2 regions of the Mycobacterium neumannii genome follow, and region 1 is predicted to be linked to the other one. Evidence: predicted binding sites of a transcription regulator. Region 1 holds the regulator's gene; the other holds the start of a gene.

Region 1 (16,206 bases):
CCGACCAGCGATCCCCGTCGCGCCGCGAAGAGGTTCTGTAGTCGATCCAGCTCGGCGTGGCGGCCGAGCATCAGTCCTTCGTTGCGGCCCAATACAGTCTGGTCGGTTTCAACGGTGAGGAGCTCTCGTGCGGTCACCGGTTTGTCGCTGCCTTTAACCGCGATCGCATGGGGCGGGCCGAGCCGCACTGCGTCTTCGACGAGCTGGGCCGTCGACAAAGAACACAACACGGTGTCCGGCGCAGCGGCCGCCTCCATTCGTTGAGCCATTCCGACGGGATGACCGATTGCCGTGTAACTGCCTGGGCCCGAACCGACTTCACCAGCGATGACATCACCGGAATTCAGGCCGACACGCAGACGCAGTGCGACGCCGTCCCGATTTCGCACTTCCGTCGCGAGCTCTCGGGCTGCCAACTGGATCTCAAGCGCTGCGATGCAGGCCCGCAGTGCGTGATCTTCGAGAGCCCTTGGAGCGCCGAACAATGCCATCAAGCCGTCGCCGGTGAACTTGTCTACGGTTCCCTGGTAGCGCTGCACCACCGCCCCAGCGCGGTTGAACAGCTCATGCATGATCTCTTGCAGGCGCTCGGCATCGAGCCGCGCCGCGAGTTGCATCGAGGCGACAACGTCGGCAAACAGCACCGTTACTTGCTTGCGTTCACCGACGGGCTGCTGCGGGGTAACCCGGGCTCCGCAGGCGTCGCAGAAGCGCGCTCCGGCGCGGAGGTCATGGCCACACGACCCACACCGATCGGCGATCTCACTGGACGGACTGGCCATCCCCCGATATCTCCTACGCCGTCAATTTCCGAAGTGATCATCGCAAATCTCTCGGCGAAGCGGCGGATAAACGAGAAGTCGGCGCAGCGGCAGCTTGCCCGGCCCTTTGCGCGGCACCGACTATGGAGCCGGCGTCTCCGTCACCGTCTCGGTCACCGTTTCCGTCTCGGTTTCGGTGGTGATGATCGTCGTCGTCGGCGGCGCAGTGGTCGTCGTCGTGGTGGTCGTTGTGGTGGTCGGCTCCGTGGTGGTGGGCGCCACCGGTGGCGCGGTGATGGTCTCGGTCACGGTCTGGGGAGACACCGTCGTGGTGGCGGGTGCGGTGGTCCGCGCCGTCGTCGTCAGCGGCGTCAGCGACGTGGGTTCGGTCGTGGAGTCATTACCGCTGATCAGACTGGCCAGCCCCCACACGATCAGGGCGACGAACAGGGCACCGATCGCGCCGAACGCGACCAGCGCAGCGGGCTTGCGGTACCAGGGCACCGGCTCCTCGGGCGGCACGCCGGGGCCGCCGTCGCCGTAATTGATGTACGCCGTCGGTTCGTTGTCCGGATGGTTCGGGTCGGGAGGTCCGTATCGCGCCACGGCCACCGATAGTAGGCGCTCAGGGGTACGGATAGAGCGTGCGCGTCACATTCGTCCGGGGTCGGCGCGTCGTGCGGGTCGTGGTCCGGTCCTCGTCAGCCTCGCTGGTGGGCGGCCGCTCGCTGGTTGTCGTCGTCTCACTGCTCGAGGTCGTCTCACTGCCGGAAGTCGTCGTTTCCGAGGGCGGCGGGTCGTTGATCTCCGTCGTCTCGGGAGGGCTGGTGCTGGTGACCGTTCCGGTGGTCGCGGTGGTGGCCGTCTGGGTCTCGGTCGTGGTGAACGTCGGCTCCACGTAGTTCAGCGGCGCCTGGGGCGGCTCGCTGGACCGGCCGGCAACGAAGGAGACCGCCAACACCAGGAGCCCGATCGCGACCAGGCCGAGCAGGCTTGCGCCGACGACTTCCGGCGTGCGGTTGTACCAGGGCTGCGGCGGGTCCCCACCGCGGTCGTGGTCGTTGCTGTTGCCGCCGGGCACGGCCACTGATCGTAGGGCCGCGGGCCCGTGTGCGCCCGCTCAGCGAAACTGCGGAAGCACCTCGCGGGCGACGAACTCCAGGTGGGCGAGGTCTGACATATCGAGAACCTGCAGGTATATGCGTTGCACGCCGGCCTGGAGGAAAGGTCCCAGCTTGTCGGCGATCTCGGTGGCCGTGCCGACCGTCGGGGAGTTGCTCCGCAACTCGTCGACCTCGCGGCCGATCGCGGCCGCCCTGCGGGCGATCTCGCCGTCGTCGCGGCCGGCGCACAGCACGAACGCCGCGGAGTACGTCATCGAATCGGCGGGACGCCCAGCATCGGACACGGCCGCGGCGACGCGCTCGAACTGGGTCTTGACCGCGTCCAGTCCTACGAACGGGACATTGAACTCGGTGGCGTATTTCGCCGCTAGCGCCGGCGTTCGCTTGGCGCCCTGGCCGCCGATGATCACCGGCGGGTGCGGTGACTGCACGGGCTTGGGCAGGCCGGGAGAGTCGACGACGGTGTAATGCCGGCCGGAGTAGTCGAACGTCTCACCCTGCGGCGTCGTCCACAGACCGGTGATGATCTGCAGCTGTTCGGTGAGCCGGTCGAATCGTTCGCCAAGCGACGGGAACGGGATCGCGTACGCCTGGTGTTCGGCCTCGAACCAGCCCGCGCCGAGGCCGAATTCGACTCGGCCCCCGCTCATCTCGTCGACCTGGGCGACCGATATCGCAAGTGGGCCCGGATATCGGAATGTCGCGGAGGTCACCATCGTTCCCAGCCGGATCGTGGAGGTCTCGCGCGCGATACCTGCCAGCGTGACCCAGGAGTCGGTCGGGCCCGGCAGGCCCTCACCGCTCATGGCCAGGTGATGATCGGATCGGAAGAACGCGGAGAAGCCCAGATCTTCGGCGGCTCGCGCGACGGCGAGCTGGTCGGCGTACGACGCGCCCTGCTGCGGTTCGACGAAAACCCGGAAATCCACCGATGCGCTCACGGACGCCAGCTTAGATACGACCAACAGATCACAGGCCGCGACGGTTTCCGCGCACCGCCTCGACGGTCGCCGGGTCGCCGTCGAAGTCCAGGCGCACTTCGTCGCGACCGGAGATGAACAGCAGCAGTTCCTGCGCTTCGCCGACGATGGTCAGTGGTTGACCCTTTCCGACCGTGGCCAGCACCTTGCCCTGCGGTGTCTTCAGCGTCATCCGCGCGGGCGCCTTCGCCAGCGTCATCTTCGCCATCAGCGGCAGCGAACGCGTCAGGGCGTTGACCGTGCTGTCGTCCAGAGGTCTTGGCTCCCAACCGGATTGCGCGCGCCGGACGTCTTCGTGATGGATGTACATCTCGCCCATGTTGGCCACCGGGTCGAGCAGTTTGAACGGCGAGTACAGCGGCGGGCCGGAGGCGACCTTGTCGAGCAGTTCCTCCCAGTCGGTCTGCGCGGTCCGCCGTTGCACTTTGTCGGTGTATCCGGCCAGTGCCGGGAGCATGATCCCCGGGGTGGCGTCGAGCCTGCGCTCGCGTACCACCAGGTGCGCGGCGAGGTCCCGGGTGGTCCAGTCCCCACACAGGGTGGGGGCGTCGGGTCCGACCTCGCGCATGGTCTCGACGAGGGCGGCGCGTTCCCGTTGTGCGGCGGTCATTCCTCCACCTTAGGGACGGGCGACCGTCACACGCCCCACTTGACCATCTCCCGGCCGGGATGGGCCTCGTGCCACGCCGCGATCGCGGCATCCCAGTCGTCGCCGTCCAATTCGGTGATCGACGCCGGGAAGATCCCGTCTTCTTCCTTGCGGGTGTGCTCCCAGAGGTCCTCGACGGCGTCGCGGATGGCCTGCTGATCGGTCTCGCGGGCCAGGTCCACGGAGGCGAGGAGGTCGGCGAGTTCACGATGCTCGCGAATGAGGGGCGCGATGTGCTCGGCGAACAACTCCACGCGCAGGAGGGGCTTGAACAGGCCGTTCTCCTCGCCGCGCCAGTGGGTGCTCAGCTCCTCGGCCAGCTGCGCCAGAAGCTGTCGCGCTGTGTCGAGGTCGCCGCGGTCGATGCCCCGGACGGCCTCGCCGCCCAGGTTGAGCACGTGGGCGTGCTCGGAGATGTAGTCGCGGATGAGCGGCATGTCGCGGCAGCCGCAGTACTGACACATCGACATCGACGCTACGCCCAGGGAACAAACTCGCGAGGCGGTCCGTTGACCGATTCGACAGTTGAGTGAACTAGGCTCAAGTCTGGTTGACAGGTTAGGGTTGGTCGGCGCAGGCTTGAGTGCGGTGCACTCAGCCCGATTGAGTGCAGTGTGCACCCACTCGGGACATCTAGCAGGACTATTTCAGGAGGAACAAACATGGCTCGTGCGGTCGGAATCGACCTCGGGACCACCAACTCCGTCGTCGCGGTACTGGAGGGTGGCGATCCCGTTGTCGTCGCGAACTCCGAGGGCTCCCGCACCACGCCGTCCGTCGTCGCGTTCGCGCGTAACGGAGAGGTGCTGGTCGGCCAGCCCGCCAAGAACCAGGCGGTGACCAACGTCGACCGGACCATCCGTTCGGTCAAGCGGCACATGGGCACCGACTGGTCCGTGGAGATCGACGACAAGAAGTACACGGCGCAGGAGATCAGCGCCCGAACGCTGCAGAAGCTGAAGCGCGACGCGGAGAGCTACCTCGGTGAGGACATCACCGACGCCGTCATCACCGTGCCCGCCTACTTCAACGACGCTCAGCGTCAGGCCACCAAGGAGGCCGGGCAGATCGCCGGCATGAACGTGCTGCGGATCGTGAACGAGCCCACTGCGGCAGCGCTGGCCTACGGCCTGGACAAGGGTCAGAGTGAGCAGACCATCCTGGTGTTCGACCTCGGTGGCGGCACGTTCGACGTCTCGCTGCTCGAGATCGGCGAAGGCGTCGTCGAGGTGCGCGCCACCAGTGGCGACAACCACCTGGGCGGCGACGACTGGGACGACCGGATCGTGGAGTGGCTGGTCGACAAGTTCAAGGGCACCTCCGGCATCGACCTGACCAAGGACAAGATGGCGATGCAGCGGCTGCGTGAGGCCGCCGAGAAGGCCAAGATCGAGCTGAGCTCGAGCCAGAGCACCTCGATCAACCTGCCCTACATCACCGTCGACGCGGACAAGAACCCGCTGTTCCTCGACGAACAGCTGACCCGCGCCGAATTCCAGCGCATCACCCAGGATCTGCTCGACCGCACCCGCCAGCCGTTCCAGCAGGTGGTCAAGGACGCCGGTATCTCGGTGTCCGACATCGACCACGTGGTGCTGGTCGGCGGCTCGACCCGCATGCCCGCGGTGTCGGATCTGGTCAAGGAGATGACCGGCGGCAAGGAGCCCAACAAGGGCGTCAACCCGGACGAGGTCGTCGCGGTGGGCGCCGCCCTGCAGGCCGGCGTGCTCAAGGGTGAGGTGAAAGACGTTCTGCTGCTTGATGTCACGCCGCTATCCCTCGGTATCGAGACCAAGGGTGGCGTGATGACCAAGCTGATCGAGCGCAACACCACGATCCCGACCAAGCGGTCGGAGACCTTCACCACCGCCGACGACAACCAGCCGTCGGTGCAGATTCAGGTCTATCAGGGTGAGCGTGAGATCGCGGCGCACAACAAGCTGCTCGGCAGCTTCGAGCTGACCGGAATCCCGCCGGCTCCGCGCGGTGTGCCCCAGATCGAGGTCACCTTCGACATCGACGCCAACGGCATCGTGCACGTGACCGCGACGGACAAGGGCACCGGCAAGGAGAACACGATCCGCATCCAGGAAGGCTCCGGCCTGTCCAAGGAGGAGATCGATCGGATGGTCAAGGACGCCGAGGCGCACGCCGAGGAGGACCGCAAGCGTCGCGAGGAGGCCGACGTCCGCAACCAGGCCGAGTCGCTGGTCTACCAGACCGAGAAGTTCGTCTCCGAGCAGCGTGGTGCTGAAGGTGGTTCGAAGGTCCCCGAGGACACGCTGACCAAGGTGGACGCGGCGATCGCCGATGCCAAGAAGGCGCTGGAAGGCACCGACATCGGCGAGATCAAGTCCGCCATGGAGAAGCTCGGCGTCGAGTCGCAGGCCCTCGGCCAGGCCATCTACGAGGCCACCCAGGCCGAGCAGGCGGCGAGCGGCGGTGCGGACGCCGGTCCGGCGGACGACAACGTCGTGGACGCCGAGGTCGTCGACGATGAATCTGACAAGGAGAACAAGTGACAGGAAACGATCCGCACGAGCCGGTGACCGTCACCGACAAACGGCGCATCGATCCCGTCACCGGTGAAGTGAGAGAAGCAGATCCGGATCCGGCGCCGGACTCGGCGCCGGAGCAGCCCACTGCGACGGGGGCAGGGGAGGAGGCCGACAAGGCCTCCGAACTGCTCGCCGATCTGCAGCGGGTCCAAGCCGATTTCACGAACTACCGCAAGCGGGCGTTGCGCGATCAGCAGGTGGCCGCGGACCGGGCGAAGGCTTCGGTCATCTCGGAGCTGTTGCCGATCCTCGATGACCTCGACCGCGCGCGAAGTCACGGCGACCTGGAGAGCGGTCCGTTCAAGGCGATGGCCGACAAGTTGGTCAACACCCTTGAGGGGCTGGGTCTTTCGGGATTCGGTGACGAGGGCGACGACTTCGACCCCGAACTTCACGAGGCCGTCCAGCACGAGGGTGAGGGCACTCACCCCGTCCTCGGCACCGTGATGCGACGCGGGTACAAGGTGGGCGAGCAAGTCGTGCGCCACGCCCTGGTCGGGGTGGTGGACACGGTCCCCGGGGACGCCGGCCACGACGGCGACACCGCCTCGGGTGACGGTGCGCCGGAAGCCGAAGCCGAATGACGAGGAGGTGGCGCGGAATCGCCGAGAGCGGCGAATCCCGCGCCACCTTCGACTCATCGGCGACGATGAATCCGACGAGATTCGTCGGCAACCAGCAAAATCTAAGTGAGACTGCGATAGACCTACAGAAGCGGAAGGAGGTGACGCGGTATGGCCCAGCGTGAATGGGTCGAGAAGGACTTCTACAAGGAGCTCGGCGTCTCCTCTGACGCCAGCGATCAGGACATCAAGCGGGCGGCCCGAAAGTTGCTCGCGGAGAACCATCCCGACCGCAACCCGGGCAACTCGGCCGCCGAGGAGCGGTACAAGGCCGTCTCGGAGGCCAAGGAGGTGCTCACCGATCCGGCCAAGCGCAAGGAGTACGACGAGACCCGGCGGCTGTTCGCCAACGGCGGGTTCGGCCGCGGCCGCTTCGGCGGCGGTGGGGGCTACGGCGGGTTCGGCGGCGGCGACGGTGTCGAGTTCAACCTGAACGACCTGTTCGACGCGGCCGGCCAGACCGGCGGCGCGAACATCGGCGACCTGTTCGGCGGGCTTTTCGGCCGCGGCGCACAGCAGCCGCGACCCAGCAGGCCGCGTCGAGGCAACGACCTCGAGACCGAGGCGGAGCTGTCGTTCCTGGAAGCCACCAAGGGTGTGGCGATGCCGTTGCGGCTCACCAGTCCCGCGCCCTGCACGAACTGTCATGGCAGCGGCGCCCGTCCCGGTACGAGTCCGAAGGTCTGCCCGAACTGCAACGGGTCCGGGGTGATCAACCGCAACCAGGGTGCGTTCGGATTCTCCGAGCCGTGCACCGAGTGTCGCGGCAGCGGGTCGATCATCGAGCACCCCTGTCAGGACTGTAAGGGCACCGGCGTGACCACCCGCACCCGCACGATCAACGTGCGGATTCCGCCGGGTGTGGAGGACGGTCAACGGATTCGGCTGGCCGGCCAGGGCGAAGCGGGTCTGCGCGGCGCACCGTCGGGTGACCTGTATGTCACCGTTCACGTCAGGCCCGACAAGGTGTTCGGCCGTGACGGCGACGATCTGACCGTCACCGTACCCGTCAGCTTCCACGAATTGGCTCTGGGCACAACGCTTTCGGTGCCGACATTGGAAGGCAAGGTCGGCGTGCGTGTGCCCAAGGGCACCTCCGACGGGCGTATCTTGCGCGTGCGCGGCCGTGGTGTGCCGAAACGCTCTGGCGGACACGGCGATCTGCTGGTGACAGTGAAGGTGGCGGTGCCGCCGAACCTGGAGGGCGAGGCGGCCGAGGCGTTGGAGGCCTATGCGAAGGCGGAGCGGGCCAGCGGCTTCAATCCGCGGGCCGGATGGGCAGGTGCGTAATGGCTACGAAGCGGTCCAATGACGAGGCCCGTACGTTCCTGATCTCCGTGGCCGCCGAGCTGGCCGGCATGCATGCCCAGACGCTGCGCACGTATGACCGGCTCGGGCTGGTGCGTCCGCAACGTACCTCCGGTGGCGGCAGGCGCTACTCGCAGCACGACGTCGAGTTGCTCCGCGAGGTGCAACGGCTGAGCCAGGACGAGGGTGTCAACCTCGCGGGCATCAAGCGCATCATCGAGCTGACCAACCAGGTCGAGGCGCTGCAGGCACGGGTCCGGGAGCTGACCGAGGAAGTCGAGGCGCTGCGTGGGTCGCCGCGCCGCGATCTCGCCGTGATGCCCAAGAGCACCGCGGTCGTGGTCTGGCAGCCCGGAGCCGGCCGGCGGCGACGCCAGGCGGAGTAGAGCCTCCGTCAACGAATCCTGATCGAGAACCGAGCGGTCTCCGGCTTGCCGGGGGCCGCTTTTCGGTATCCGCCTCTGCGTAGTGCGTCCGTCGGGGCCGCCATCGGTTCGATGCCGATCAGGTCATCGTTGGGCGGCGCGAAGAGTTGCGCTGCGGGATAACCGGTTTCGAACGTCACGTCGATGCGGCGCGCACCTCCGGCGAGGGTGAACACCGCCCCTTCGGGCACCTGGTCGAAACCGTCGTCGTAGGCGGTGACCATCAGGGTCTGCTCACCACCCAACCACTCTTCGTCAGCACCGGTGGGTATGCCCTTGTCGTCCACCGGCAGGTGGCGCATCGCCGGGGTGCTCAGCGTCCACTCCTCGCGCGGCACACCGGGAATCTTCACGTAGGGGTGATAGCCGAAGCACAGCGGTACGGACACCGACGAGGTGGGCGTCACGGTGGTCTCGATGGTGAGCTTGCGATCGTCGAGCGTCACGTGCTGGGTGAGCACGTGGGGGAAGGGAAACGCCGCGAGCAGTTGCGGGTCGGCGCCGTAGTCGAGCACAGCGGTCAGGCCGTTGTCGGTACGGTCGCTGACCTCCCATCCGGGATAGGCGGCGAGCACGCCGTGGATCGGGGCGCCGTGCTCATCGGTCCGGACGCCGCCTGCCCCCGGCGTCAGGGTGACGACGGACCCGTCGACCTCGTAGGTGTTGGCGCTCAACCGGTTCGCCCACGGGTACAGGATCGGGATTCCCATCGTCTTGCCGTTGTTCACATAGGCGGTCAGACCGCGGCGTTGACCGAGGAACTCGTCACCCGACTCGGCCAACGACGTGCCCACCATGCCTGCGGCGGGGACGAACGTCGCGGTCAGGTCCGAGGACGGATCGCTGAGAGTGACGGCATCGAGGTCAACCACAAGACGATCGTCCCACGAGCGCCTGACCGGGTTGTGAATCTGGCGACGCTGGAAGCGTCGAAACCGTCGTCAGATGCACAATCCAGACATTCTCTGCTCAGTCGTAGACGATCACCGCGCGGCCGACGAAATCGCCGCGGCCCAGCGCGTCGATGTGGTCGTTGACGTCTTCGAAGCGGACCTGCGTCACGCTGTCCTTGATCTTGCCGGCCTCGGCGAGCGCGACGACCTCGGTGAGATCGGTGTAGTTACCCCAGAACGAGCCGAAGAACGTGTACTCCCTGCCGACGATAGGAAACAACGGGATGTCGACGCGGTTGCCCACCAGGCCCACCGATGCGACCGCACCCTCGGTGGCCAACAGCGCGAAGGCCAACCGGATGCTGTCCTCGGCGCCGACACACTCGATGACCGCGTCGAACTCGCGCCTGCCGGTGGCCTGCTCGAGCGCGTCACGCACCTGGTCGTCGGTCCTACCCCTGGTGTTGATCGTGTGGTCGGCGCCGTTTTCGGTTGCCAGCGCCAGCTTTTCGTCGCTGCGGGCGAAGGCGACCACCGTCGCACCCGCACCGAGCAGCTTGGCGTACTGGACGGCGTAGGCGCCGAGGCCGCCGACACCCATCACCGCCAGCGTCGTTCCCGGCCCGAGCACGCCCGCCGCGCGCAGCTTCTTCAGGCCGCGGTATGGGGTCAGACCCGCATCGGTCAGTGGCGCCAGCGAGACCGGCGACAGCTCGGCTCCGACGGGTATCACCTGTTGGTACGCCACCGGAACGTATTCCGCGTACCCGCCGTGCGGACCGAAGCCGACCCAGTGGCCCTGGTTGCAGATCTGTTCGTTGCCGCGGTGGCACTGGCGGCATGACCCGTCGCCGAGGGGGCCGAAGACCACCGCGCGGGTTCCCTCCGACAGGCCCGCGGAAGCCGGCACGTCGGCGCCGATCCGGTCGACGGTGCCCGCGACCTCGTGACCGGGCGTCACCGGAAGCGGCATCGGCAAGCTGAAGTAGCCGTCGATGAGCTGAAAGTCGGTGCGGCACATGCCTGCCCCACCGACCTTGATCAGCACCTGGTTCGGCTCGATGTCGGGTATGGGGATCTCCTCTAACCGCAGTGGCTGCTTGTACCCGTGCATGCGTGCGGCTCGCATCGTCGCCATCTGGACTCCCGACCGTTGATCTTGACCGGAGTGTACGGCTGCGGGGGCCGCCGCGCGAGTTTCAGGAGGCCAGGGGATCGTGCTGAATCCGTTCGGCGGGTGCTCCTTTGGCGATCAGGGCGGCCTTGGTGGCCGTCACCATGGCCGGGCTGCCACAGATCAGGATCTGCCGGTCGCCCCAGTTGCCGTAGCGGGTGACCACGTCGGCCAGCATGCCGGTCTGTCGCACGTGCAGGCCCCGGGGCGGTTGCACATCGGGATAGTCGGCGGCCCACGGCGGGTCGGTGTTGAACTCCGAGACGGGAGTGACCGAGAGCCACGGATTCTGTGAGGCGATCTCCCACAGCGTGCGAAGGTCGTAGAGGTCGCAGGGATACCGTCCGCCGAAGAACAGGTGCACCCGCGGATTGACGCCGTAACGGGTGAGATCCATGATCAGTGCCCGCAGCGGCGCCAGACCCGTGCTGCCTGCCACCATCAACACGTCGCCGCCGTCGCGGTCCACGTGCAGCCCACCGTGCGGATTGGACAGCCGCCACCGGTCGCCGGGTGTCGTCTCGGCGACGATCGCGGTGCTCACCATGCCTCCGGGCACCGAGCGGATATGGAACTCGATGCCGCCGCTGGGTTCGGTCGGGATCGACGGGCTCAGGTACCGCCACCGGCGCGGCCACTGCGGAACCTGAACCGTCACGTACTGGCCAGCGTGGTAGAACAGCGGCTGGTCCAGTTGCAGCCGCACGACGGAGACGTCGCGGGTGACGCGCATGTGCTCGATAACCGTGCCGTCGCAGTACGGCGGGCCCTCCTCGGCTTCGGCGGCGCCGCGCATCACCCCGATCATCAACGCGACCGCGTCGTGCGTGGCCTCGGCCACCTGGTCGTTCCAGCCGGCCGCGAGGTGATTGCGGAAGCTCGCGTACAGCGCGGTCTGCATGCTGTCGTAATGCCGTTGTGTGACACCGTATTTGCGGTGGTCACGCCCCAGCTGAGCGAGGAAAGTCACCGGCTCCTGTGCCCGTTGGGCGACGAGCTCGCCGAGAACCCACGTCACCGCGTGCCCGAACCGCTGCCGTTGTTCGTCCATGTCCGGCGGGAACAGGTCGCGCACCGACATGTCGATCGCGAACCAGTGCGTGTAAAAGCTTCGGATCAGCTCGGAGCCGAGCGCGGGATCGACCGCGTCGCGCAGCATGCGCAGCGCGTCACGGTCGTCGAGTCCCACGCGGCCCGAGTGTATGTCAGGTTCGCGGCGCCCTTCGCTGGCGAAGCGCCGCCAGCACGATCAACGCCACGCCGAAGACGGTCCAGCAGGCCAACACGATGACCGGCAGCGTGGCGCCCGCGCCGTCGAAGAACGCCGCCGACCGCAGCAGGGTGGCGTTGGCGCCCTGCGGCAGGAACTGCCCAAACTGCCCCCAGCCGCTCGGCAGCAGTTCCGGGGCGCTGTTCAGGCCGGACAGCGGATTGCCCACCAGAAGCGCCAACACCGCGCCCAGCGCCAGGCCGACGCGACCGAACAGCGATCCCAACCCCAGCAGCGTCAACCCCATGGCCAGGATGCCCAGCGTCAGCGCACCGGTGACTCCCCAGAAGTTCGCGTCGATCGACCCCAGGACCCAGCGCAACAGCGAGGCGATGGTCAGGCCGGCGACGCCGGCGAACACCACGGCGGCGGTGAACCGGGTCCACACTTCACGCTTGAGCGCGAGAATCAGCGCGATCGCGGGCAGGAGTCCGGCGAGGGTGATGGGCAGCGCCGATGCGGCCAGCCCGACGCCGCGTGGGTCGTCGGTTGTCGGTGGCGCTAGATCCTCGACGCGCAACTGCGCACCGGTCTTCTGCGCGATGCCGTTGCCGATCTGGGTCAGCATCTGGGCGATCACCGGACTGCCGCCGGTCGCGATCATCAGCGTGGGACCGTCGGGCCCGAGTGCGATGCCGCCGTAGACGTCGCGGGCGCGGATCGCTTCGCGCAGCGCACCCGCGCTCGGGTAATAGGTGAACGAGAACGCGCCAGGCGCCTGCTGCTCCATGGTGGCGGCGACTTGTCCGCTTGCCGCCTGCGGCCCTGCCGCGCCGATCGGCACGTGGTGCGGAGCGGTTCGGGCTGCGGGCAGCGCGAAGGCCAACGCGACGATCGCGATGACGACGGTGAGCGCCACGACCACGCCTGTGGCCCGTACTGCGGCAGGCGGTTCGTGGACCGGCGATGCGTGGTGGCTGGACCGCGCGGGGGTTTCGGTAGTCATGGCCGTGCCTTTTCATTCGTCGTTGAATTAATGCGCATCGGCAGCGTAACTCTGCGGGCGACGGATTTCAACAGTCATTGAAATGCTAATCTCGGGCCATGGCGTCACCTGCGAAAACGACCCGCCGCGGTCGCCGTCAGGGCGAACCGGTGTCGCGCGAGGCGGTGCTCGCCGCGGCGCGCAAGCGGTTCGGCGCCCAGGGATACGAGAAGACGACCCTGCGTGACATCGCCCGCGATGCCCACGTCGACCCGTCGATGGTGCTCTATCTATTCGGGTCCAAGGCCAACCTGTTTCGGGCGTCGCTCAACGTGGTCGTCGACCCCGGGGCGCTGGTCTCTGCACTTTCCGGTGGCCCCGATGACGACCCCGACATCGGCACCCGCATGGTGCGCGCGTACCTGAGGATCTGGCAGTCACCCGAATCGGGCCCCACGATGGTCGCGATGTTGCAGTCGGCCACCTCGAACTCCGACGCCCACGAGGCGTTCCGCGGATTCATGCGGGACTACGTGCTGAGTGCGGTGTCCGATGAGCTCGGGGGAGGAGAGCAGGCCCGGCTGCGCGCACTGCTGGCCGCGAGCCAACTCGTGGGCACGGCGATACTGCGCTTCGTCATGAAGATCCCACCGTTGGCCACGCTGCCCGACGACGACCTGGTACGGCTTCTGGCGCCGACGGTCACGCGGTACCTGACCGCCGACGCCGCCGAGCTCGGTTTGCCTGCGTTCGGCGAGTCATAGCCCGTGAATGCCCTTGTACAGCACCATGAGACCGATCACGACGAGAATGCCCGCCATCAGGACGGCGTGCTGGTTGTCCATCCAATCCTTGAGCCGGACTAGCGGCCGGTCGAGGCGGTCACCGGAGACCGCGTAGGCCAGGATCGGCAGCGCCACCGTCGATCCGGCCGCGATCACGAACCAGGCGACGGCCAGCCAGTCGTCGCGTGCGCCGCCGCCGGCGGTGCCGATCGCCAAACCTGCTGCGGCACAGATGAACAAGACCTTCGGGTTGACCACGGTCAAGGCCATCGCCGCACCGCCCGCCCGCAGCGGGGTCAGCGTGCTCAGGCTCTGCATCCATTTGGGTTTGTGGGCTGACTTCTTCCGCTTCAGCCATCGCTGGATGCCGAACACGATGAGTGCCGCACCGACCACGATCCGGAGATAAGACGCCCATCCCGGCGGTTGGCCCTCGCGCCCACCCATCAAGCTGGACACCTGGAGGAAAACGCTCGTCAGCGCCGCCAACCCGATGATCCAGCCCGCCAAAAAGGCCAGCCCGGTCAGCCGCGGCCGCGGGGTGTGCAGCACGAGCACCGCCGGAATGATCGACAGCGGCGAGAGTGCCACCACCAACGCCAAGGGAATCAGTTCGGTCAGCAACGATCCCTTGTCCACGAGGCCGAACATATCGGAATGCCCGCTGCCGGTGCGGTTTTACAGCGACATGCGCGCGTCGCGCCGCGCCGGGATCGGTGTCAGTGCAGGCGGTAGAAGACCACCGTCGCGAAGTGGAACGTCAGCGCCCAGAACAACATGACGATCGCCACTGTCGCGAGGCCGCGCGCGTTGGTCCGTGCCAGGGACGCGTCCGGCGGCGGACGCAGCCAGTGCTTCAGAAGCGGGTTCACGTAGTAGGGCATGACGACGAAGCTGATGATCAAGCTGGACAACAGGTTTCCGATGAGCAGGTTCAACCACAACGGCAGGCGCAGTGGGGACAGGGCGATGGTGAGCAACATGACCGTCGGATACAGCCCGACCCACACCGCGATCGACGTCTTGAGATCCGAGGGTGGTGGGGCCGGTCTGCCGTGCTCGTCGAAGGCGAACCAACTGCCGAACGAATTGTCGACGGTTCGCAGTTCGAAGTCCGAGAACCTCTCGCCCTCGGCAAGGAGGTCGCGCCGCTGTTTCGAGGCCAGCCAGCGGTCGAGGTCCGCTGCGGTGTCGTAGCGGTAGATCGCGGTCCACTCGTCCTGCACCCCCGGAACGGGGCGGAACAGCTCGCTACCGCGAAAGCCGGGAAACGTGTTCTCGGCCAGGCGAAGTCGCTCCTGCCATGCGAGGAAATCGTCGACATCGTCGGCGCTGACCCGATGGCTGACGACCGCGGTCACCAGCGCATCGTCCGCCTTGGCGCGACCGCCGACGACCTGCTGGGTGGCCGGACCGTCGAAGTACTGCCGGCCTGCGCTCAGGCCGTCCTGTCGGGTGGCGCTGTTGAGCCACGCCTGCAGGTGGGCGACCGAATCGAACCGGTAGATCACCACCCATTCGGGTTGAACGGCGGTGGGTGGGTTGACCTCGGCGCCGAGGAAGCCGGGGTACCGGGAGGCCTCGCGGTTGAGGTCGCGCTGCCACTTCTCGAACTCTCGCTCCTTACCGGTGCGGACCCGCTGGCCGATGATGACCGTGGCGGCGGTGTCGTCGTCTGGCACGGTCAGATCGATCGCGCCGGGTGGTACCGGCAGGCCTTCCACTCGCCGCCCTCGCGCCGGAAGTCGATGTCGAAGGTCTTGGCGCTGGGCTGGTTCGCGGCTGCGAACCGGACCGTGGCGACGGCCGACGCCGCGGGTTCGCCCGCGACCGTCACCGAGCTGACTGAGATCCGGGTGGGACCGTCGGCCTTGCGGCTGGCGTACCACCCGTCTTCGAACCCCGCGGCCCCGCGCATCGGTGCGCAGACGTGTGCGGCGAACGAGTCGAAATCCGCGCGGTTGTACGAGCCGTTCATTCCGGCGAGGACCGCGCGGACCTGATCTTCGTCGCCGGCCGCGGACGCGGGGCCGGCCAGCGCCGATGAGACGACTGCGCTCAGCGCGAAGCCCGCGAGCACGGCGGTGGGTCGACGCATGGGACAAGCCTCGCTGATACAGCTGTGAAAACTGTGACAGTTGTGCGGCGTGTTGTTACTGAAGCTGGCCGTGGCCGCGTCGGATGCGCGGAAAATTGACTAGACTTGAGCGGAACAGACTCAAGATTGACGGCGTTGAACTATCCGACAAGCATTTTCGCCAAGCTCACGTACCCACAGAAAGGGAGGTGTCGTGGACTCGTTCAACCCGACGACCAAGACTCAGGCGGCGCTGACCGCGGCATTGCAGGCGGCCACGTCCGCGGGCAACCCGCAGATCACGCCTGCCCACCTATTGATGGCTCTGCTGACCCAGAACGACGGCATTGCCGCACCCCTTCTCGAGGCCGTCGGCGTCGAACCCGCGACGATCCGCGCGGAAGCGCAGCGACTCCTCGACCGGCTACCCAGCGCCAGCGGCGCGGCGTCACAGCCGCAGCTCGCTCCGCAGGCGCTGGCCGCGATCACCGCCGCCCAGAACCTGGCGACCGAGATGGACGACGAGTACGTCTCGACCGAACACCTGGTCGTCGGGCTGGCCACCGGTGACTCGGATACCGCGAAGCTGCTCAGCGGCCACGGCGCCTCCCCGCAGGCGCTGCGCGAGGCGTTCGTCAAGGTGCGCGGCAGCGC
Region 2 (16,206 bases), on a different contig from region 1:
ACGCGTTGTCGACGGCACTGTCGCGTACCGGGCCGACGGCCGGCACCCCGGTGCTTCCCCCGGTCGGACTGGCATCGGGAACCGCTGCGACACAGGCGGCATGGGCAGCGCTGGCCGCCTACTACCACCGGTTACGGACTGGGACAGGCGATTACATCGACTTCTCCCGGTTCGAGGCGGTGCTCCAGTCGCTGGATCCGCCGTTCGGATCAGAAGGTCAGGCGGCCGTCGGCGTCAAGAAGACCACCGAAATCTGGCGCGGCAGACCACGCAACCAGAACATCTATCCGATCTTCGCTTGCAAGGACGGACATGTACGGATCTGCCTGCTGTCCCCGCGCCAGTGGCAGGGCATGCGCGCCTGGCTGGGTGAACCCGAACAGTTCGCCGACCCCAAGTTCGACACGATCGCGGCGCGGTATGGGGCATCTCGCGAACTCAACGCCTTGATCGGCGATTTCGTCGCAAACCAGACCATGGAGGCTCTGGTCACCGAGGGACAAGAGCGGGGCGTTCCCATCGCGGCCGTGCTCACCCCCACGGAGACACTGGCCTCCGAGCACTTCCGCGCGGTCGGTGCGCTGACCACCGCCGAGTTCGCCCCGGGCGCCGATGTCGTCGCCCCGGTGGGACCGTTCGTCGTCGACGGCCATCATCGCGGCCTGAGGTGGTTGGCCCCCGCTCCCGGCGCTGACGAACCCGCCTGGGCCACACCGTCATCGGTGACAGCATCGCAGGGTACGGTCGCGCCGCAGCGTCCTTTCGAGGGGATGCGCATCCTCGACCTCGGCGTCATCGTCGCCGGGGGCGAGCTGGGCAGGTTGTTCGCCGACCTCGGCGCCGAGGTGGTCAAGATCGAGAGCGCCGCCTATCCCGACGGGCTGCGCCAGGCCCCGCCCGGTCAGGTGATGAGCAGGTCCTGGGCGCTGACCCACCGCAACGAGCAGAGCCTGGGGCTCGACCTGCGTACGCCCGCGGGCGCCGACCTGTTTGCTCGCCTGGTCACAGGCGCCGACGCCGTGTTCGCCAACTTCAAGCCGGGAACGCTTGCATCGCTGGGGTTCTCCTATGACCGTCTGCGGGAGCTGAATCCGCGCATCGTGCTCGGGGAGAGCAGCGCCTTCGGCGTGGCCGGTCCGTGGAGCTCGCGCATGGGGTACGGGCCGCTGGTGCGGGCCACCACCGGGGTCACCGCGTTGTGGGCGTCTGCCGACGGCGGCTTCTACGATGCGACGACGATCTTCCCGGACCACGTGTCGGCGCGGCTCACCGCGATCGCCGCACTGGCCGCGCTGATCCGGCGCGAGCGAACCGGACAGCCCGCACACGTACACGTCTCGCAGGCCGAGGCCGCGGTCAGCCAACTGGCAACCCGCTACGTCACCGAGTCCGCGGGTGCGGCAGGCCTGCCCGTCGTCGACGACACAGCGGCGCACGGTGTGTACCCGTGCGCCGGTGACGACGAGTGGTGCGTGATCTCGCTGCGCTGCGAGATCGACCACGCCGCACTGGGATCGGTCACCGGCGGCGTCGACACCGCGGAATGGACCCGCACCCGCGACAAGACCGTGGTGGCGCGCACTTTGCAGGACGCCGGGATCGCCGCCGCGCCGATGAACCGTGCCGTCGATGTGCCTGCCGACCCGCAGGTGCGGCACCGAAAGCTGTACTCCGACATGGAGCATCCGCTTTTCGACGCGCCCATACTCACCGAAACGGGGCCGGCGCCGTACACGAACATCCCTCCCGCCCTGCTGAGGCCCGCGCCCATGCCGGGGGAGCAGACCCGTGAGATCTGCCGGCAGATCCTCGACATCCCCGCCGAGGAGACCGATCGGCTCATCGCCGACGGCACGCTCTTCGCATACCGAGAAAGGCCGTGATGGAAGCCAGGACGCCGGTGTTGGTCGGCTACGGACAAGTCAACCAGCGCGACGAGAACCCCGACGTGTCGCCGATCGACCTGATGGTCGCGGCCGCACGCCAAGCAGCGGACCCCAGGGTCCTTGAGGCAGCCGACTCGGTTCGGGTGGTCAATCTCCTTTCGTGGCGGTACCGCGATCCCGGATTGCTTCTCGCGCAACGCCTCCACGCCGACAACGCCGCGACCCGCTATACAGGGGTCGGCGGTAATACGCCGCAGTCGCTGGTCAACGAGGCGTGCCGAGACATCCAGAACGGTCGGGCCGAGGTGGTTCTGATCGCGGGCGGTGAAGCCTGGCGCACCCGAAGCCGGCTGCGCGCCAAGGGCGTGCGGCCGGACTGGCCGCGCCAGGACGAGTCCGTCCCGATGGCCGAGGGCGCCGACGAAGGGGTCCCGATGGCCGGGCCCGCCGAAATCAAGATCAGCCTGGACCGGCCTGCCTATGTCTACCCGATGTTCGAGCAAGCCCTGCGTATCGCCGCGGGCGAGTCCGACGAGGAGCACCGACGCCGGATCGGTGAGCTGTGGGCACAATTCAGTGCGGTCGCCGCGGACAACCCCCACGCGTGGGTCCGAGACGCGGTGCCGGCCGAGCAGATCTGGCAGGCCGGACCGGGCAACCGGATGATCAGCTGGCCCTATCCGAAGCTGATGAACTCCAACAACATGGTCGACCAGGCTGCGGTGCTGGTGCTCACCTCGGCAGACAAGGCCACGCATCTGCAGATCCCCAGGGACCGTTGGGTGTTCCCGTACTCGGGCACCGACGCGCACGATACCTATGCGATCGGCGAGCGCGCGGAGTTCTCCACGTCTCCTGCGATTCGGATCGGGGGGCGGCGGGCCTTGGAACTGGCCGAGGTCGGCATCGACGATGTCGGGCTCGTCGACGTCTACTCGTGCTTCCCTTCGGCGGTTCAGGTGGCCGCCAACGAGCTCGGCCTCCCGATCGCAGACCCCGCCAGACCGCTGACGGTGACCGGCGGGCTGACCTTCGCGGGCGGGCCGTGGAACAACTACGTCACTCACTCGATCGCGACCATGGCCGAACGACTCCTCGCCGCCCCCGGCCAGCTCGGGTTGATCACCGCCAACGGCGGATACCTCACCAAGCACAGCTTCGGCATTTACGGCACCGAACCGCCGCCACACGAGTTTCGTTGGGAAGACGTGCAATCGGAGGTCGACCGCGAGCCGACCCGAACGGCGCTCGTGGACTGGGCCGGGGTGGGCACCGTGGAGACGTGGACGACACCGTTCGACCGCGAGGGCTCACCGGAGAAGGCATTCCTCGCGGTTCGGACCCCCGACGACGAGCGGGTGCTGGCGGTCATCTCAGACGCGGCGGGGGCGGCGGCGACGGTTGAGGAGGACATCTCGGGCGCGAAGGTCCAGGTCAATCCGGACGGTACGGCCGCATTGAGGTAGCCGGATCGGCCGCGTTGCGGTAGTCAGTCGAGGTCTGCCAACAGCGCGTCGAGGCGCTGGCGGGCCGCCTCCGCCGCGCCCGGACCGACGACGGCATGGACCCGACCGGCCTCCACCGCGGCGATCGCGGCATCGGCGACCACGGCGGGGCTGATCGCACCACGCATCGCGTCATCGTTCCGGTCGTTGGGGACGCTGACCGCCCCCGGCGGGGTAAGACTCGCCGAGTTGGGTCCCAGCGGCGTGTCCACCAGTCCGGGGCACAACACGGTCGCACCCATATCGCTTGAGACGGAGCGCAGTTCGATGTCGAGCGTCTCCGTCAATCCGACGACGGCGTGCATGGTCGCGTTGTACGGCCCGAGGTTGGGCAGCGGGATGAGCCCGCCCGCGGACGCGGTGTTGAGGAAGTGCCCGGAGCGTTGCGCGACGAACAGCGGAGTGAAGGTCTTCACCCCGTGTACGACACCCATCAGCTTGACGTCGATGACCCACCGCCACGTCTCGATCCGCTGCTCCCACCCCGGCGTATGTTCGCACACCACCCCGGCGTTGTTGCACACCAGATCGACGCGTCCGAAGCGGTCCAAAGTGTGCGCCGCCAGCGCATCGACATCGACCGCGTCACGCACGTCGACGCGTACCCCGGTCACTGCCCCCTCGTGACCGGACAGTGCGTCGACCGCCGCGGGTATCGCATCCTCACGGATGTCGGCGATCACCACGTCGACGCCGCGACCCACCAGATGCGTGGCGAGCGCCAAACCGATTCCACTGGTTCCGCCGGTGACGACGGCGACCTTTCCGGGCTCGATCCTCATGCGGGCCTGCCTTTCTCGTCGCTACGGTGCGTTCGCGGGCACCTCGGTGTATCGCGGCTGAAAACCCTCGGGGGCGAAGGTGAATCCCTTGCCGGTCACCTCGCTCATGCACGAGACGCCCGCGTCCTGCACATTGCAACGGAACCCGGCGACAGCCAGGATCCGGTTGAATTCCAGCACCTTCGCGTCGTCGAGGACGAACTGCGCCTGCTCCAATGCCGCGAAGCGGGGTTCACCCTCGCGCTCGACGATGATCGCGTTCGGCGCGACCTGTTCACGGGCGCCGTTGTCCACCGTGTCCGGTTCGCCGGTGATGTTCATGCTGGACAGCGGGGAGGCGGCCGACTGGCAGCCCGCCTTGTCACGCGGTATGACGGCGCACGCCCAGCGTCCACTCGGCGTGGTGAAGAAGTAGACGGCCGACCCGGCTGGATGCGCGACGTAGTCGAATGCGTCGACCAGGTGCGCGCTGTTCGGCGGCGGGGCAGGCGCTTCGGAGGTCGTGGAGGTCGGCGACGCCACGAACGGTTCGTCGGTGGTGACGATCCGCTCGGCCGAGCACCCCGCGACCAGGATCGCGACGGCCGACATCAGACATAGGACACGCATCTCGGCTCTTAAGCGTGCCGGAACCGGTTTTCGTCCGCGCAGCGGGGGTGGCCGATCAGCCGGCCAGCATCGCTTTGAGCTTCTGCGCGTTCCAGACCGCGTGCCCACCCAGGTCGTTGTTGAAATAGACCAGCGTCCGTCTGCCTTCGTTCTCCCACGCCGAGATCCGGTCGGCCCAACGCCGCAACGCATCGTCGGGGTAGGAGCCCGCGTACATCGAATCCTGGTCCGGGCCGTGCATCCGGATGTACACCAGCTCACTGGTCGCCCGCGGGACACAGCGCAGACCCGCACCGCTCATCACCACGTAGGCGGCGCCGTGGCGCTCCAGCAATGCGTAGACCGCCGCGTCGTCCCAGGACGGATGCCGCAACTCCATCGCCACCGGAATGTGATCGGGCATGAGCTTGAGGAAGTGCTCCAAACGGGCGTCGTCGCGCTCGAGTTCCGGGTGCAGTTGCACGAGCAACGCCTCGCTGCGGTCACCGAGCAATTCCCAGCACCGGTCGAAGCGCTCGACCCAGGGCGCCGGCTCCCGTAACCGGCGGTAGTGCGTGAGTCCGCGTTGGGCCTTCACCGACATCGTGAACCCGTCGGGCAGCCGCTGTCGCCAACCGGCGAACGCGCTGTCCTTCGGCCAACGGTAGAAGCTGGCGTTCAGTTCGACGGTGTCGAACTCCTCGACGTAGCGGGCCAGCCGTTTGGCCGTCGGCAGCCCCGCCGGGTACAGGACGTCCTTCCAATGGTCATACGACCACCCCGAGGTGCCGATCCGGATCACCATCGCGTCATTCCCGCGCCATGACGGCGTCAGGCAGGTCGTTGTCGAGCGACACCTTGACCAAGGCGCCGGCGAGCTTTGCACACTTGCGCGGCGCCAGCGCGGCGAGCTCGTCGCTGCCACTTGGCAGTCCGAGCTTGCGCGCGGTACTGCTGGCGCGCGCGTCGAAGTAGGGGCGGATCCATGTCCAGGTGTCCTGGACCTCCCGCAGGAAGATGTCGGCGCCGGTGTCGCCGATACCCTTGAATCCCTTGAGTGAACGCCTCAGCGCGGTCGCGTCGTGATCCTCGGTCCCATCGAGATTGCGTAAATCCCCGCCGTATTCGTCGACAACGCTCTTGGAAATATCGGTGAGCCTGGTCGCCGAGCTTTCGTCGTACCGAACGTAGTGAGCACGGCCGAAGGCGCGAATCATTTCGGCGCGGTCGGCGTCGAGGACGGCCTTGGGGGTGCGCAGACCCGCGCGGAACAACTCCCGCGCGGCTTCGACCGCGATCGAGGCATCGATCGGTTTGCTCGACAGCATGCACAGGGTCAGCAGCTGAAAGAGCGGCATCGGCTTGTCCGCCAACCGGATACCGGCGTCTTCGGCGTAGGCCGTGCCCGCCTGCTCGAGGAGGCGCTTGACCAGCTTCTTACGTGCTGCGGCGTCCACGTCGGCTGGCGTACCCGCGCTCTTTCGGGGGCAAACTCTTGGCATAGTTGGTCCCGCGGATGACCCACGGTCGCAGTTGCCGCTTGGTGACCAGCCCTGCGCCGTCCACGCGCAGCCATCCGCGCATCTCTCTGCCCGCCATCACCATCGGTGCGACGTGTTCGCGCGACAACAGCTTCGCGGTGTCGTCGGGCGGCACCCGCACCATCAGGCCGCCTTGACCGCTGGCGGCCAACGCCATGTTGCCGCCGATCAAGAAGGCCAACCCACCGAACATGGCCTTCTCCTCGACTCCTTGTTCGCCGCTGAGCAGTTCGCGAATGCGGTGAGCCAGGTCCTCGTCGTACGCCATACGACGACGGTATCGCTCAGGGTCGTGACCTGCGATCGATCACGACCCCGAGCGCGGTCCTGCGGTCAGGCGGCCGCGGTGGCCGCTACCTCTGCGGGCTGCAGAGCCTGCGCGACGATGTCGGCAACGTCGGTCATCGGCTTGACCTCCAGCGCGTCAAGCACGTCGGCCGGGACGTCATCCAGGTCGGGCTCGTTACGCTGCGGGATGAAAACCGTTGACAGCCCGGCCCGTTGCGCCGCGAGCAGCTTCTGCTTGACGCCGCCGATGGGCAACACTCGACCGTTCAGCGTGACCTCGCCGGTCATCCCGACGTCCGCACGGACCTGACGACCGGTGGCCATCGACACCAGCGCGGTGACCATCGTCACGCCCGCCGACGGACCGTCCTTCGGCACGGCGCCCGCGGGCACGTGCACGTGGATGCGACGGTCCAGAAGCTTGGGGTCGACGCCCAACTGCTCGGCATGCGAGCGCACGTAGGACAGCGCAATCTGCGCGGACTCCTTCATGACCTCGCCCAGCTGCCCGGTCAGTTGCAACCCGGGCTCACCGTCGGTCGCCCCGGCCTCGATGTAGAGCACATCGCCGCCGAGGCCGGTGACCGCCAACCCGGTGGCCACCCCCGGCACCGCCGTGCGCTCGGCAGATTCCGGCAGGAAGCGCGGACGCCCCAGGTACTCAACGAGATCCGGCTCGTCGACGGTCAGGCTGGTGATGTCGCCGGCAGCCAGCTTCGTCGTCACCTTGCGCAGCGCCTTGGCCAGCAGCCGCTCGAACTGGCGCACCCCCGGCTCGCGGGTGTAGTCCGCGGCGATCTTGCGCAGCGCCGCCTCGGTGACGATCACCTCGTCCTCGGTCAGCGCCGCCCGCTCGCGCTGCCGGGGCAGCAGGAAGTCGCGGGCGATGGCGACCTTGTCGTCCTCGGTGTAGCCGTCGATCTGCACCAGTTCCATGCGGTCCAGCAGGGCCGACGGGATGTTCTCGATGACGTTGGCCGTCGCCAGGAACACCACGTCCGACAGGTCCAGATCCAGGTCCAGGTAGTGGTCGCGGAACGTGTGGTTCTGCGCCGGGTCCAGGACCTCCAGCAGCGCCGCCGCGGGGTCCCCGCGGAAGTCGGAGCCGACCTTGTCGATCTCGTCGAGCAGCACCACAGGGTTCATCGAACCGGCCTCGCCGATGGCACGCACGATGCGACCGGGCAGCGCACCGACGTAGGTGCGCCGGTGGCCGCGGATCTCGGCCTCGTCGCGCACGCCACCGAGGGCAACGCGAACGAACTTGCGGCCCAACGCGCGTGCGACGCTCTCACCCAGCGAGGTCTTGCCGACACCGGGGGGACCGGCCAGCACCATCACCGCGCCAGAACCGCGGCCGCCGACGACCTGCAACCCGCGCTGGGCGCGGCGCGCCCGCACAGCCAGGTACTCGACGATGCGGTCCTTGACGTCCTCGAGGCCGTGGTGATCGGCGTCCAGGATCTCCCGCGCCGTCCTCAAATCGGCGGAGTCCTCGGTGTGGACGTTCCACGGCAGGTCGAGCACGGTGTCCAGCCAGGTGCGGATCCAACCGCTCTCCGGGCTCTGATCACTTGCGCGCTCGAGCTTGCCGACCTCGCGCAGCGCGGCCTCGCGCACCTTCTCTGGCAGGTCCGCGGCCTCGATGCGGCCGCGATAGTCGTCGGAGCCGTCGGGTTCGTCCTCGCCGAGCTCCTTGCGGATGGCGTTGAGCTGCTGGCGCAGCAAAAATTCCTTCTGCGTCTTCTCCATGCCCTCACGGACGTCTTCGGCGATCTTCTCGTTGACCTCGACCTCGGCCAACTGAGCACCCGTCCACTCGATCAGCGCACGCAACCGCTCAACCACGTCCGGCGTCTCGAGCAGCTGACGCTTCTGAACCTGGGTCAGGTACGACGCGTAGCCCGCGGTGTCGGCCAGCGCCGACGGATCGGAGAGCTGGTTGACGAAATCGATGATCTGCCAGGCTTCACGCCGCTGCAGCATCGCCAGCAGCAGCTTCTTGTACTCGGCCGCGAGCTTGAAGGCCTCCTCGGTGACCTCGGATTCGTCGACCACGGTCACCTCGACCCACAGCGCCGCGCCGGGTCCGGTGGCGCCGGCGCCGATGTGGGCACGGCTCTCGCCCCGCACCACCGCGGCGGGTCCACCGACCATGCGCCCAATCTGCACGATCGAAGCCAGCACCCCGTGCGAGGGATAACGGTCCTCGAGGCGGGGAGCGATCAGCAGTTCTCCGGACTCGCTCGCGCGGGCGGCGTCGACCGCGGCGCGCGCGGCCTCGTCGAGCTCGATCGGCACCACCATCCCGGGCAGCACGATCGACTCGCTCAGGAACAAGACCGGAACAGTCTTGGCTTCAGCCATCAATCCTCCAAAGTTTGAGTCTGTTGCGCTCAACCTTGGGGTGACCTGGTTTGTTCCCTCACCCGTCGCGCGGTGTACGCGCACCGCGAAACACCCCCGAGACGGCAGGAAGCCTGCCGTTCGGGGTAAACGGCAGGCTCCCTGTGTGGGTGGATCTACGCGGTGCGGTTACGCACTGGCCTGTGCACCCAGCACCCGCTGGATGTCAGGCTTCATCATCTCCAGCTGCTGACCCCAGTAGCCCCAGCTGTGAGTCCCCTGTGCCGGGAAGTTGAACACCCCGTTGGTGCCACCCGCCGCGACATAGTTGTCCTTGAAGGTGACGTTGGTCCGCAACGTGAAGCCTTCGAGGAACTGGGCCGCCATCAGGTTCTGGCCGGCCGCGCCGCCATCGAGATCCGACGGCGTACCGGTGCCGCAGTAGATCCAGATGCGGGTGTTGTTGGCCACCAACTGGTTGATGTTGATCATCGGGTCGTTGCGCTTCCACGCCGGATCCGATGACGGACCCCACATGCTCTCGGCGTTGTACCCACCCGCGTCTTGCATGGCGAGACCGATCAGCATCGGCCACCAGCCCTCGGACGGGTTGAGGAAGCCCGACAGCGAAGCGGCGTAGATGAACTTCTGCGGGTGATAGATCGCGTACGTCAGCGCGCTGCTGCCGGCCATCGAAATACCCACCACGGCATTGCCGTTCTGCGACACGCCCCTGTTGGCTTCCAGCCACGCCGGGAGTTCCTGGGTCAGGAACGTCTCCCATTTGTAGGTGTAGTCCTGGCCGTTACCCCGCGACGGCTGGTACCAGTCGGTGTAGAAGCTCGACTGTCCGCCGACCGGCATGACGACCGAGAGCCCGGACTGGTAGTACCACTCGAAGGCCGGGGTGTTGATGTCCCAACCGTTGAAGTCGTCCTGGGCGCGCAGGCCGTCGAGCAGGTACACCGCATGCGGCCCACCGCCCTGGAACTGGACCTTGATATTGCGGTTCATCGCGGGGGAGAACACGTCGAGATACTCGACGGGCAACCCGGGCCGCGAGAACGCTCCGGCAGTGGCCGAACCCCCGGCGAAGCCGATCAGCCCGGGCAGCGCCGCCACGGCGAACGCCGCCACCGCCATTCGGCGAAACAGTTTTGTACCGGTACCCCGGCACCTCTCCAGAATCTTCATAACGGCAACCAACCCACCTTTCATCGCTTCCACAAGCAATTGCCGTTTGCTGTGCGTGGGTAATGAAACACGTACTCGCGCCGCCAATGTCGACCCGACATGCGGTTGCCACATCGCGGTTGGCTAACGATTACGACTCAGCGGGGACTCACGAACACCGAAAACCGGCTGTGACCTGTGTGGTCAGAGTGACTCAGGCGAAGTCGCGCGGCGGGTCCGCCACGCCGGGCCGCAGCCGATGCAGCTGCGTGACGTGCCGCGGCCCCAGCTCGCTCAGCGACCTCACCCCGAGTAGCTGCATTGTCCGCCTGACCTGCTGCGTAAGGATCTCGACGGCCCGGTCGACACCCGCTTCGCCGCCGGCCATGAGCCCGTAGAGGTAGGCACGACCCACCAGCACGAAGCGCGCACCGAGCGCAATGGCAGCGACGATGTCGGCGCCGGACATCACCCCGGTGTCCAGCAGAATCTCGGTCGTGTCGCCGAGCTCGGCGGCGACGCTGGGCAGCAGATGGAATGGCACCGGCGCGCGGTCGAGTTGGCGGCCACCGTGATTGGACAGCACGATGCCGTCCACTCCCAGTTCGGCGACGGCCCTGGCGTCGTCGAGCGTCTGGATTCCCTTGACCACCAACTTGTTCGGCCACTGCTTCTTGATCCACACCAGATCGTCGAAGTTCACCGTGGGGTCGAACATGGTGTCGAGATACTCGGCCACAGTGCCCGGCCATCGGTCCAGCGACGCGAAAGACAACGGTTCTGTGGTGAGCAGGTCGAACCACCAGCGCGGGTGGGGAATGGCGTCGAGCACCGTTCGCAGCGTCAGCGTCGGCGGGATCGACATGCCGTTGCGGGTGTCGCGGTGGCGCGCCCCGGCGACCGGCACGTCGACGGTGGCGAGCAGCGTGTCGTACCCTGCGGCGGCGGCCCGTTCGACGAGGGCCATCGACCGCTCCCGGTCCTTCCACATGTACAGCTGAAACCAGTTGCGTCCGTGCGGGTTAGCCTGTTTGACGTCTTCGATCGATGCGGTGCCCAGCGTCGAGAGCGCAAACGGGATGCCGGCCCGCGCGGCGGCACGGGCGCCTGCGGTCTCGCCCGCGGTGTGCATCAGCCGGGTGAAGCCGGTGGGCGCGATGCCGAACGGTTGCGCGACGGGACCGCCGAGCACCGTCGCGCTGGTGTCGACGCTCGACACGTCACGAAGGATGGTGGGGTGAAACTCGATGTCGCGGAAAGCTTGTCGCGCACGAGCCAGTGACAGCTCGTCCTCGGCGGCGCCGTCGGTGTAATCGAACGCCGCCTTCGGAGTCCGTCGCTTGGCGATGCGGCGCAGGTCCTCGATCGTCAGCGCCGACGCCAGCCTGCGGTGCGTCGCGTTCAGCTGGGGCTTCTTGAACTGCAGCAGCGGCGCCAGGTCCCGCGGATGTGGGACGCGACGGCGCGTCATCTTGGCGCCTCGGTCGGCGTGCCGCTCATAGTCGTCATTGAATCGCACAGGTTAGCTTGTCAGACTGGCCGATGACATGGCGAAAGACAGATCGGCATCCGGCGACCCGTTCGACCTGCAGCGCTTCGTGGACGCCCAGGAACGCGTGTACGCCACGGTGCTCGACGAACTGCGCGCCGGCCGCAAACGCAGCCATTGGATCTGGTTCGTGTTCCCCCAATTGCGCGGGCTGGGTAGGAGCCCGACCGCGCAGCGGTACGGGATCGGGTCCCTCGCCGAAGCTCGGGCGTACCTCGCCCATGACGTGCTCGGTCCGCGCCTGCGGGAGTGCGCGGGCCTGGTCGCCCGCAGTGACCAACCGTCGGCCGACGGCTTGTTCGGGTGGCCGGACAACCTCAAGGTCCGCTCGTCGATGACGTTGTTCAGCCGCGCCGCCGAGGACCCCGATGACGAGGCGCTCTTCAGCCGCGTGTTGACGAAGTACTACGACGGCGAACCCGATCCGCTGACCGTCGAACTGCTCAGCGAGGAGCGATGACCAGCCAGCCGTGCGGCCCGACCTCGTAGGTGGTGACGACCTCGGACGGCGGTGCGCCCGAGCCCGCGAGGACTTCCGCCCGATCGAATCCCAGGTCGGGCAGCGAGATCGCCAGCGGTTCGTCGCCGATGTTGAGCGCGACGATCAGCGACTCGGCTCCGGCGCGGCTCTGGTACACGTACTGGCGGTTGGTCAACAGCAGCGGCGAGGTGCGCGCCGTGTGCAGCCACGCGTGGCGTCGGCGCAACCCGATCAGGAACTTGTGCAACCGGAAGACGTCGGCGCCGTGTTCGTCGACGTCGAGCGGGGGAGTCGCGAATTCGGGGCGCACCGCGTCGTCGCCGCCGAACCGTTCCTCTTTGATCCCCTGGAACGCGAACTCGTCCCCGGCGTAGATACTCGGCGTACCACCGGTCGTCATCTGCAGCACCAAGGCGTGGTCGAGGTGGCGGATGTCGTCGAGTTGGCTGGCGATCCGGGTGACATCGTGGTTGCCGATGAAGGTCGTGGGCACGAAGGTGTCCAGAAACTCATTGTGCCGCACCAGCGCCCAGTCCAGCTCGTGAAAGTTGCCGTCGTTGAGCGCGCTCCACGCGGCCTTCCACAGTTCGTACTGGGTCACCGAGTCGAAGCCGGATTCACGCACCCGGTGCGCGTAGTCGCCGTGGATGATTTCGGCGAGGAAGTACGCGTCGGGGAACTGTTCGCGAACGCGTGGGAGCACTCCGGCCCAGAACTGGTCGGGGACCGCGTAGGCCGCGTCGAGGCGCCATCCGTCGGCGCCGCGCCGCAGCCAGTGCGTCATCACGTCGACGACGTAGTCAGTCACCGCCGGGTTGTCGTGGTCCAGCGCCACGAGGTCGCCGTGTCCCTCGAACACGTCGACACCGTCGCCTCGCGTGCGCAGCCACTCGGTGTGGGCGAAATCGGTTCCGACATGGTTGAAGACGCCGTCGAGCAGGATCCGAAGTCCGCGGCGGCGTGCCTCTTCGACCACCGTGTCGAAGTCGTCGTCGCCGCCGAGTCGCGGGTCGATGTGGAGGTGGTCGGTGGTGTCGTAGCCGTGTGTTCGTGAGGAGAAGATCGGCCCCAGCGCGAGCCCGGAGGCGCCGAGTTCGATCGCGTGGTCAAGCCAGTCGAGGATGCGCAGCAGCCGATGCTCGTCCGGCCCCGGCGGCGGGTCGGCGGGATGCGCGCCGACGAAGCCGAGCGGGTAGACATGCCACCAGATCACGTGCTCGACCCAGCCCGGTTCGGAGACGGCCGCGGAGTGCGAGAAATCCGTCATGGCTTGAACTTCGCTTCGTAGAGGGTCTTCATCGCCTCGCTGAACTGCTCGGCGGGCCCGTCCACCTCGATGTCGGGGGCGATCGTGGTGATCGGTAGCGACACCACCGGCGGTGGCGGCGCCCCCCATTCGCCCAGCCATCTTGTCAACTGCTCCGACGAAGCGGCGTACACGATGCGGCCGAGCCCGACCCAGGCGTGGGCCGCCGCGCACATCGGGCAGTGCTCGCCGGAGGTGTAGACGGTGGCGGCGGCCCGCTCCTGCGGTGTCAGGTTGGCCGCCGCCCAGCGCGCGATCGCGAACTCCGGATGGCGCGTGCGGTCCCCGTCCTTGACGCGGTTGCGGTCCTCGAACAGTGTGCGTCCTGCGTCGTCGACGAGAAGGGAGCCGAACGGCTCGTCGCCGCCTTCCAGCGCTTCACGCGCCAGCTCTACGCAGCGGCCGAGGCGGGCGAGATCGTCATCGCTGATGGCCACACGTCGGAGTCTACGGATCAGTCGCAGCAGGCCGGGGGCACGTCCAGCCGACAGGCGCAGGACGCGCGGACAACGACGTCGGCGCGCGCCGCTGCGAGGGTGAGCTGTTGACCGATGATCGCCGCCTCGGCGTCTCGGCCCAGCCGCTGCAGGCATTCGTGATAGCCGTGCAGGCTCCACACGTTGTTCGGATGCTGGCACGGCCGGGGCAGCGTGGGATCGAGTCCGAGGTCGGCGGCATAGACCGCGGCGGCCTCCTCGACGCGACCCTGTTCGAGCAGGAGCGCACCGTAGGCGTGGCGGGTCGGCTGCATCCAGCCCCAGGGTTCGTCGTACGGCAGCGCGTCGTCGAGTTCGATCGCCCGCCGCAGATGCGCGAATGCGGTCTCGTAATCTTCGGCGCGGTAAGCGATCTCACCGTCAAGCATCTTGGCGGCGATCGCCAGGATGTCGATCACGGTGTTGTTGAACAGGTATCGGCTCTCGGGTATGCGGTCGTAGGCTTCGGCGAACGCCTCGCGTTCGGCGCGGGCTTGTTCCAGGTTGCCCGTGGCGGCGTGCGCGACGCCGCGTCCGTAGTGGATGGTTGCGACGGTGCTGCAGTACAGCTGCGCGTCCTCGGGCAGGGGTTGGGCTATCAGGTCGGCCCAGCGGCCGAACCTCACCATCACATGGGTGCGCAACGGCACGAACGCTTCGAGCCAGTCGGCCATCGGCGGAGACTCGATCGCCAGCAGTTCGGGGCTGAGCTGGGCGGCCAGCTCATCGGCGGCGGCGAACGCGGCGCGTGAATTGCCTTCGAACATCGCCGAATACACCACGAAGTGCAGGTTGTGCGCCCGGTACAGGGAGTAGAAGTTCAGTGGCCCCTCGTGTTCGACGAACCTTCGGTCCACGTGTATGGCCGCCTGATTGGCCACCACCGAGTCGCGGTAGTTGCCGCACAGCACGTCGATGTGGCTGGGCATGTGCTGCAGGTGGCCGGCGTCGGGCACCAGATCGCGCAGCAGGTCCGCGGCGGGCAGCGCATCCTGCGGGGCCGCCGACATCTCCATCGTGTGTACATAGAGGTGCAAGACGCCAGGATGGCTACGGCCCGCCGCGGTGGCCAACGCGCCGTCGAGGATCCGTTTGGCCGCCACCACACGCGAGCCCGGCGCGGGCTCACCGGTTCTGGTGTCCCACAACGCCCATGCCGTCACGTTCACCAGTGCGTCGGCAGCCAGTGCCTGCACATCGACGTCGTCGGGGTGGGCCTGCGCCAGCGCCGCCATCGAGTCGGCGTACTGTGCGCCACCGGCTTCGAGCGCCTGGGTGTCGTCGGGGTCGTCGGTGGGGAAACGGGTCTGCAGCGCGGCGATCAGCCCGCGCTCGACCGGTGATGCGCGATGGTCGCCGGCCAGTCGCAACTCCATCCTCGCGCGTGCCAGGGACGCGGCCGCATCGACGGGATCGAAGGCATCCCAACCCTTGTTGTAGTTCGGCCCTACCGCGTACGCGATGCCCCAGCGGGCGATCCCCAACCCCGGGTCCAGTGCGAGTGCCCGCTCGAAGCAGCGGATCGCTTCCTCGTGGTTGAACGCGTAACTCCATACCATTCCGCGGTCGAACCACACCTGCGCCTGCGGCGACGGGGTGTCAATCGGCCGGTGATACGACCCGAGGTCGTAGTAGGTCTCGTCGCCGAGCGCGATGCTCATGAACGGCACGATAATTCACCCGCGCAGCTCCCGAGCATCTTCTGCGGCTCCAGCGCAAGGCGACGAGTGATTCGACAACCCGCACTGCAACGTGTTCTAGTTCTTGCGTGGTGGAGTTCACCGACATCGGCGACGTGTCCGCAGCGGAGATCGACCGGCTGCGTGGTGTCTACGGCCCGCTCGCCGAATCGGTCCGACAGTTGATCGACGCGACGATCCGCACCGAAATGGACGCCGACACGGTCGCGGCGATCCGCGAGAAGATCGACGGCGCGACAGCTGCTCTGCGATCACGGCAGATCGACGGACCCTTCGGCGTGCGCTTCACCACCGGCGGAGACCGGCTGCCGTGGGGGAACCCGGTGATTGGACTGCGCAACCCGATCGCACCACCGTTGACCATCGAGCACGCTGAGGACGGAACCGTGTACGCCGACTTCGAACTCGGCGCCGCCTACGAGGGCCCGCCGGGACATGTGCACGGCGGGATCTCGGCGCTGATCCTCGACCACATCCTCGGCGAGGTCGCCGCCAACTCGATCAACCCCCGGTTCACCGGAACCATCACCCTGCGGTATCTGCGCCCGACGCGCCTCGGGCGGTTGCACGCCGAGGCGACGACCA

The links. The regulator HspR, encoded in region 1, represses chaperone genes until heat shock. The targets are predictions, from matches to a motif close to ANNTGAGTNNNNNNNACTCANNT.
Region 2: the regulator HspR is predicted to act here: its motif matches at 8,970-8,992, upstream of lon (endopeptidase La).

The regions. Positions count from the first base shown of each region.
Region 1 is NZ_NKCO01000021.1:7,539-23,744, forward strand. It holds gene CEX88_RS20430 (ATP-binding protein) at 1-782, opposite strand, end outside; gene CEX88_RS20435 (hypothetical protein) at 903-1,367, opposite strand; gene CEX88_RS20440 (hypothetical protein) at 1,387-1,842, opposite strand; gene CEX88_RS20445 (LLM class F420-dependent oxidoreductase) at 1,882-2,814, opposite strand; gene CEX88_RS20450 (TIGR03085 family metal-binding protein) at 2,855-3,475, opposite strand; gene CEX88_RS20455 (hemerythrin domain-containing protein) at 3,502-3,978, opposite strand; gene dnaK (molecular chaperone DnaK) at 4,177-6,036, shown strand; gene grpE (nucleotide exchange factor GrpE) at 6,033-6,656, shown strand; gene dnaJ (molecular chaperone DnaJ) at 6,807-7,985, shown strand; gene CEX88_RS20475 (heat shock protein transcriptional repressor HspR) at 7,985-8,389, shown strand; gene CEX88_RS20480 (aldose 1-epimerase) at 8,398-9,300, opposite strand; gene CEX88_RS20485 (NAD(P)-dependent alcohol dehydrogenase) at 9,398-10,459, opposite strand; gene CEX88_RS20490 (FAD-binding oxidoreductase) at 10,521-11,684, opposite strand; gene CEX88_RS20495 (hypothetical protein) at 11,701-12,711, opposite strand; gene CEX88_RS20500 (TetR/AcrR family transcriptional regulator) at 12,810-13,454, shown strand; gene CEX88_RS20505 (GAP family protein) at 13,449-14,099, opposite strand; gene CEX88_RS20510 (antibiotic biosynthesis monooxygenase) at 14,195-15,157, opposite strand; gene CEX88_RS20515 (Rv0361 family membrane protein) at 15,160-15,573, opposite strand; gene clpB (ATP-dependent chaperone ClpB) at 15,767-16,206, shown strand, end outside.
Region 2 is NZ_NKCO01000008.1:55,680-71,885, reverse strand. It holds gene CEX88_RS11785 (CaiB/BaiF CoA-transferase family protein) at 1-1,883, shown strand, start outside; gene CEX88_RS11780 (acetyl-CoA acetyltransferase) at 1,883-3,352, shown strand; gene CEX88_RS11775 (SDR family NAD(P)-dependent oxidoreductase) at 3,376-4,173, opposite strand; gene CEX88_RS11770 (hypothetical protein) at 4,195-4,764, opposite strand; gene CEX88_RS11765 (DUF72 domain-containing protein) at 4,838-5,566, opposite strand; gene CEX88_RS11760 (HhH-GDP family DNA glycosylase) at 5,571-6,263, opposite strand; gene CEX88_RS11755 (TfoX/Sxy family protein) at 6,199-6,570, opposite strand; gene lon (endopeptidase La) at 6,636-8,957, opposite strand; gene CEX88_RS11745 (esterase family protein) at 9,126-10,130, opposite strand; gene CEX88_RS11740 (alpha-hydroxy acid oxidase) at 10,324-11,580, opposite strand; gene CEX88_RS11735 (DUF1810 domain-containing protein) at 11,657-12,118, shown strand; gene CEX88_RS11730 (alpha-amylase family protein) at 12,102-13,406, opposite strand; gene CEX88_RS11725 (nucleoside deaminase) at 13,403-13,882, opposite strand; gene CEX88_RS11720 (tetratricopeptide repeat protein) at 13,900-15,582, opposite strand; gene CEX88_RS11715 (PaaI family thioesterase) at 15,690-16,206, shown strand, end outside.